DNA from 3 places in the Embleya sp. NPDC050493 genome. Region 2 is predicted to be linked to each of the others. Evidence: riboswitches for the same ligand, from Rfam matches in the RefSeq annotation. Region 2 holds a riboswitch; each other region holds the start of a gene.
The links. A riboswitch is a leader RNA that binds a small molecule or an ion and turns the genes downstream of it on or off. The one in region 2 is predicted to bind cyclic di-AMP.
Positions count from the first base shown of each region.

Region 1 (2,258 bases), on a different contig from region 2:
GGGGGCACGGCGCCGGAAGGGCGTCCCACTGTGCGGTTGTGTTACTGCGGCCGACGGTTGTCGGCGGGGTGATCAGACCGGGCGGGTGGCGCCGGCGATCGGCATGGTGCTGATCGAGGCGATCTCGACCGGCTTGCGCGGGTTGGCGGCGTGCACCATCTTGCCGTCGCCGATGTAGATGCCGACGTGGCTGATGCCCGAGTAGAAGAACACCAGGTCGCCGGGCTGCAGGTTGGCGACCGACACGTGCGGGTCGGCGGCGAACTGGTCGTTGGTCACGCGCGGCAGCGAGATGCCCGCGGACTTGTACGCGGCCTGGACCAGGCCCGAGCAGTCGTACGCGTTCGGGCCGGTGGCGCCGTACACGTACGGCTTGCCGATCTGCGCCTTGGCGAAGGCCACGGCCTGGGCGGCCTTGCTGCTCGACGCGGTGGACGAGCCGCCGGTCGGCGCCTGGTTGCCCTTCGAGCCGCCGGTGGCGGGCTTGGCGGGGGCCTTGGCGGCGGGCTTGACCGACACCCCGGCCGACGGCTTGCTCGCCGGCTTGGTGGTGGTCTTGCCGGGGGTGACGGTGGTCTTCGGCTGCACCTTGACGCTCGGCTGGGCCGGAGCGGCCTTGGACAGCACGGGCGCCGCGCCGGTCAGCCGGAGGGTCTGGCCGATCTGGATAAGGTCCGGGCCGGACAGGAGCACGTCGCGGTTGAGCTCGTACAGGCTCTGCCAGCCGCCGGTGACCTGGTTGGCCTGGGCGAGCCCGAACAGCGTGTCGCCGGCCTTGACCACGTAGCCGGCCTTGTCGGCGGGGACGGCGGTTTCCTGCGCGGCGGGCGCGGCCTGGACCGGAGCGCTCTCGACCGCGGCGGTCGGGGCCGCCGACAGCACGGCGGAGGCGCCGGAGGTGGGCTGCTCGGAGGTGGAGGGGGCTTGTGCCTGAGCCGTACCGGCAGTGGCGACCGGGATCACGACACCCATGCCGGCGATGCCCACCGCCGCGACGAAGCGGCGGACGTTGGCGGGGCGAGCGGCGCGGTGGCGAGCGTTTGCGGACAGCATGAAATGGGGTCCTCTCCTGTCGCCTACGAGGTGAGCTGTCGGATTCGGACTGGAGCAGCCCGGTCGCGCAGACGCGACTTCACCCCTAGCCGTCACCGGAACGATCCCGGCCACGGCGATCCACCTGGTTCCCCCGCTCCCGTCGGATTCTTCGATGTAGACCTCCCGCTGCCGGCGACGGGATTCGGCGTACCGGCGACAGGGTTCACCCGAAAGGTGAATCGGCGAGAAAGGTAGGCAATGCCGATGCCGGATCACAACCGAAACGCCGACTTCGCCTCCGGCGTAAAGGCGGAATAAAGGCGACATCTCACCCGGACCCGGCGCGACGTACCGGTGATGACGAGGGGATATCTCGGAGAGTGGCGTGATCGTCCGGTCACGGAAAATAGTCGAAATTCATGCCGGGACGCGGGAAATGAATTACCACACGAAGTCGGCTTAGTAATTTATGTCCGATTTATCCATGCGGCCTACATCACATTTCGGACGGTTCGATCGAGGGGACATGCCGGACATGCCGGCGATCGAACGATCCGCCCCGCCACCCCATCCGCCCCGCCCGCCCCACCTACCCACTCACCGCGCGCGTCCGCCGATCGTCGATCGCCGACCCGCGCGATGGATGCGATGCCGACCCGCGCCGATGCGCCGATGCCGATCGGGCCCGACCTACCTCCCCACTACGGCGGACCGCAACCGCAACCGCACTCGCGACGCGAGCCGGAGCCGAAACCACGAAGCGGGGGCGCCGACCTCGCGCCCCCGCTCCGCTCCGCTTCCGCAGTCCCAACCCGTCACAACTCCCGCAGTGCCGCCAAGAGCTTGTCCTGAGCCCAGTCCAGGAAGGCGTGCTGCGTCTCGCCGCCGATCTGGACGAGCGCCACCTCGGTGAACCCCGCCTCCACGTACGGGCGCACCGCGTCGACGAAGGCGCCCACGTCGTCGCCGCACGGAATCGACTCGGCCACGTCCTCCGGCCGGACGAACTGCGTGGCGCCCGCGAAGCCGGCGGTGCCCGGAAGCTCGGAGTTGACCTTCCACCCGCCCCCGAACCAGCGGAACTGCTCGTGCGCCCGGGCGATCGCGGCGTCCCGGTCGGGGTCGTAGCTCACCGGCAGCTGGCCCACCCGGGGCTTGCCCGCGCCGCCGTGCCGATCGAATTCGGCCAACAGCTCACCCTTGGGCTCGGTCGCGATGACCAG
Region 1 covers NZ_JBITHP010000024.1:465-2,722, forward strand. Annotated here, with positions in the region: gene ACIBM5_RS34460 (NlpC/P60 family protein) at 73-1,053, opposite strand; cyclic di-AMP (ydaO/yuaA leader) riboswitch at 1,060-1,217, opposite strand; gene ACIBM5_RS34465 (LLM class F420-dependent oxidoreductase) at 1,851-2,258, opposite strand, start outside.
Region 1: another riboswitch for cyclic di-AMP. It lies ahead of ACIBM5_RS34460 (NlpC/P60 family protein); the one in region 2 lies ahead of ACIBM5_RS15780 (transglycosylase family protein).

Region 2 (2,258 bases):
CTCCACTCCCACTGCCCGATCCGGCGATCCCGTATGTCTCGGCCCGATGTCCCTGGCCCGATGCCCGCGGCACCATGCGCGCGGCACCATGCCGGCGGCCCGCCGACCGACCCCGGTCCCGCCGCCCCGACGCCGGTCGCGACACGGGCGTAGGCCCCGCCGAAGTACTCGGCGGGGCCTACGTCGTGACGCTGGATCAGATGGCGAGCTGGGTGCCCACGCCGATCACGTTCGGGTTGCCCCCGATGACGCCCGCGTTGGCGGCGTACAGGGCCTTGTAGCCACCCTTGACGCCGAGCTTGGCGGCGACCTCGGACAGCGTGTCACCGGCCTTGACGGTGTAGGTGCCGGAGCCCGACGCCTGCTTGGTCGCGGCCGACTTCGGCGCGTCCTGCTTCGGCTGCACCCGGACCTTCGGCGCGTTGCCGTCGGAGGTCTTCGGCGCGTTCTCGGTCACGGACTCGGCCTTGGGTGCGGCCTTCGGCTCGACCTTGCTCTTGGTCTTGCCGGTGGTCGACGAGTCGGCCGTGGCGGAGGCGTTGCCGCCCTTGCCCAGACCGGCCTTCTGCGAGCAGACCGGCCAGGCGCCCGGACCCTGGCTCGCCAGGACCCGCTCGGCGACCGCGATCTGCTGGTCCTTGGTCGCCTGCGCGGCGCTGGAGGCGTACTGGCTGCCGCCGAACGCGTTCCAGGTGCTCGGGGTGAACTGCAGACCGCCGGAGAAGCCGTTGCCCGTGTTGATGCTCCAGTTGCCGGTGCTCTCACACTGCGCGACCGCGTCCCACGTGGACGAGGACGCGGCGTTCGCGCTGCCCGCCATGCCCACGAGGGGGAGGACGAGACCCGCACCGGCGGCGACGGCGATGCCGGCGCGACGGCCACGAGAGAGCGAGCGAACGGGAGCGGTGATGGCACGGAAGGTCATTGATTACCTCGTCGGGCGCCTGCGAAGTTAGCTGTCGGGTTCGGACGATTGGCCCGGCCTCGCCTGGAACAGGCATGGCTTCACCCCAGACATCGACATGGCCGATGCCGGCACTTACTCGGTTCCCCCGCTCCTGCCGCCAGTCGATATCGACTGCATCCCTCGGGCGGCGGCAGGATTCGGCGTACCGCCCGGGGAGTCCGCTTGTGCGAACAACCACGAAGCTACGCACCGCTCCGCCGGGTTGGCAAACATTTCGGGTGATTTGTGAGGTCCCCCATAGGGAGGAATAACACTGATTTGCCCGATTTGTCGCCATCCCTGCAGGTCACGGTGCCGGCGTCGACGGTGCGCGGCCGCGTGGTCACCCGTGCTTCAGCGACGAGCTATTCCGTCGCGGGCAGCTCCACAGGTACGACTACCCGTTCCTCGTCCCAGAGGAACGTCGCACCGCCGGTCGCGAAATTGGCGACATCGGCCACCGTGGCCCGCCCCTCCGGCGAATCCAGGGTCGCCTCGATACCCGCGCGAGACGGCGCGTACAGGCCGACCACCAGGTAATAGGGCGGCTGCGCGCCGGACGGGTCCGGTTCGCATTTGCCGATGGTCCAGCCGGTGAGCCCGGGCATGGTGCGGGCGAGCGGCACGTGCTTCTCCCAGTAATAGGCGTCGAACGCCGCCGGGTCCTCGGGGTGGCCATACAGCACGGTCAGCTTGTACACGCCGACTCCTCACGGTCGTGTGGTGGATGTGCGTCCTGCCGTTGGTGCCTGTGCGTCCGGCGTGTGGTGCCCGGATGGGTCCGGCGCGGTGCGCTACCGAAGGGCGATGTTCTTGAACGCCCGCGCCTGGTCGGTGATGGCCACCTCGGTGGGCAGCCGTTCCATGCTGGAGGCGCCGAAGAAGCCCACCACGCCGGTGGTGTGGGCCAGCACGTACGCGGCGTCCTCGGGTTCGGCGATCGGCCCGCCGTGGCACAGCACCAGCACGTCGGGGTTCACCTCCGCCGCCGCGTCGCGCATCTGCTGCACCCGCTCCACCGCCTGGTCGAGCGTGACCGCGGTGGTCGCGCCGATGCTGCCCTTGGTGGTCAGGCCCAGGTGCGGGACCAGGATGTCGGCGCCCGCCGCGGCCATCGCGCGGGCCTGCTCGGGGTCGAAGACGTAGGGGGCGGTGAGCAGACCGCGCTCGGCGGCCAGCCGGATCATCTCCACCTCCAGCTCGTAGCCCATCCCGGTCTCCTCCAGGTTCTGCCGGAAGACGCCGTCGAACAGGCCGACCGTGGGGAAGTTCTGCACACCGGCGAAGCCCATCGCGGCGAGCTGGTCCAGGA
Region 2 covers NZ_JBITHP010000006.1:371,568-373,825, reverse strand. Annotated here, with positions in the region: gene ACIBM5_RS15780 (transglycosylase family protein) at 197-925, opposite strand; cyclic di-AMP (ydaO/yuaA leader) riboswitch at 926-1,117, opposite strand; gene ACIBM5_RS15775 (EthD family reductase) at 1,312-1,647, opposite strand; gene ACIBM5_RS15770 (phosphoenolpyruvate hydrolase family protein) at 1,741-2,258, opposite strand, start outside.

Region 3 (2,258 bases), on a different contig from region 2:
TCTCGAAACCGGGCAGGGGGATGTCGTCGAAGAGGCTGCTCATCGTTCCCCGAGTCTAGGTGGGTAACAAGCGAGTCGTGCTCGGCCCTTTGTACGGAGCGGAGATCATTGCGCCGGCGACGGGTTTTCCCGCCGTCGGATCGATCGGACCAAGGGAGTACATCGTGCTGGACGATCGCGACGTGGAGCGGGTCCTGGTGCTGGCCGCGCATCCGGACGACATCGACTACGGGGCGGCGGGGACGGTGGCGACCTGGACCGAGGCCGGCATCGAGGTGAGCTATTGCCTGGTCACCGACGGGGACGCGGGCGGCTTCGACCCGGCGGTGCCGCGATCCGAGATCGGCGGGATCCGGCGGGCCGAGCAGAGCGCGGCGGCGGCGCACGTGGGGGTGCGGCAGCTGTACTGGCTCGGCTACCCGGACGGGCGGCTGGCGGCGACCTTCGAGCTGCGGCGCGACATCACCCGGGTGATCCGGCAGGTGCGCCCGCAGCGCATGGTGATCCCGAGCCCGGAGCGGGACTGGGCCCGGCTCGCGCCCAGTCATCCGGATCACCTGGAGGCGGGCGAGGCGGCGATGCGGGCGATCTATCCGGACGCCCGGAACCCGTTCGCGCACCCCGAGCTGCTGGACGTGGAGGGGCTGAAGGAGTGGACCGTGCCGGAGACGTGGTTGTCGCCGACACCGGCGCCGGACCACGCGGTCGAGGTGAGCGCGGTGTTCGAGCGCAAGATGGCGGCCCTGCTGTCGCACGCGAGTCAGACGAGCCATCTGACCGGGCTGCGTGCGGAGGTCACGACGATGCTCACCCGCAATGCCGAGCGGTTCGGCCTGGGCGCGGGACGGATGGCCGAGGTGTTCCGGGTGGTCGACACCCGTTAGCAGAATGACCGGTTGGCGTCGATCCTGGCGTTGTCCGTGTCCTTGTCCGGGACTACTTGGACAGGTCAAATCAGAACGATCATCAGAAAACTTGCTCAAAATGGACTTTCCGGAATCCGCGCGCTTTTCCCGAGATACACGGAGAAGGAAACGGTGATTTCGGTAAAGTTTTGGCAATGCGGTGGCTGATGATGATGGTCCTGACACGCCTGTGACTAGTGTTCTGCGACAGGCGATCGGCTCGACGTCGGCCACCCGGTCGACACGATCACCTCCGCCGAATTCGGGGACGCGTTCAGGTGACGGTGGGTAACCATCGTCGACGATGCGAAGCCGGAACCGGGGACCCTTGCAGTCCCTGGGGTGAATCGGTGCCTCGGCACCGTAGGGCGCCTTCTTCCGCCCGAACCCGTCAGCTAACCCGGTAGGCGGCCGAGGAAGGAGACTCGCCACCAGTGGCGTCCCAACGTCGACCCGGGCAGCACCGCAAGCCCAAGCCGCGCACCGCCGTGCGTACCGCAGCGACCGTAGTGACGGCCGCCGCGACGATGACCGGCGTGATGACCTTTGCCGGCACCGCGAGCGCGGATCCCGCCGCATCCTTCGAGCAGGTCAAGCAGCAGGTCAACCAGCTGCACAGTGACGTGGTCAAGGTGACCGACGTCGCCAACGGCGTCGAAGATCAGCTGGAAAAGAAGCAGGTCACCGCGAATCAGACGCAGGCCCGCGTCACCGAGGAACAGATCGCGCTGAACGCTCTGCGTGATCAGATCGGTGTCCTGGCGGCGAACCAGTACCGCAGCGGTGGTCTGCCGCCGTCGTTGTCGCTGGCGCTCAGCGGCGACCCCGAGGGTTACCTGCAGAAGTCGCAGATGATGTCCCAGCTCGACGGTCAGCAGGCCGCCAAGCTGAAGCAGATCGCGGCGCAGGCCCGGGTTCTCCAGCAGGACCGCACCGAGGCCTCCTCGCAGCTGGCCGAGCTGGAGAAGCTGCGGACCGAGCTGAACAAGAACAAGACCGAGATCCAGGCCAAGCTCGCCGAGGCCCAGCGGCTGCTGAACACGCTCACCGAGCAGCAGAAGAAGGCAGTCCTCGACTCGGACGAGCACGAGGGCGACACCACGCGCGGCAACGACCGCAGCTCGCGGGACAAGGCGGAGACGCCGCCGGCGACCAACATCCCCGCGTCCGGCCGGGCCGCGGCCGCGATCGCGTTCGCGCGGGCCCAGATCGGCAAGGCGTACGTGTCGGGCGCCGAGGGGCCCAGCTCCTACGACTGCTCGGGGCTGACCCAGGCGTCGTGGAAGGCCGCGGGCGTCAGGCTGTCCCGGACCACCTGGACCCAGGTCAACGACGGTCCGCGCGTCGCCAAGG
Region 3 covers NZ_JBITHP010000016.1:195,574-197,831, forward strand. Annotated here, with positions in the region: gene pcrA (DNA helicase PcrA) at 1-43, opposite strand, end outside; gene ACIBM5_RS28440 (PIG-L deacetylase family protein) at 165-884, shown strand; cyclic di-AMP (ydaO/yuaA leader) riboswitch at 1,192-1,330, shown strand; gene ACIBM5_RS28445 (NlpC/P60 family protein) at 1,340-2,258, shown strand, end outside.
Region 3: another riboswitch for cyclic di-AMP. It lies ahead of ACIBM5_RS28445 (NlpC/P60 family protein); the one in region 2 lies ahead of ACIBM5_RS15780 (transglycosylase family protein).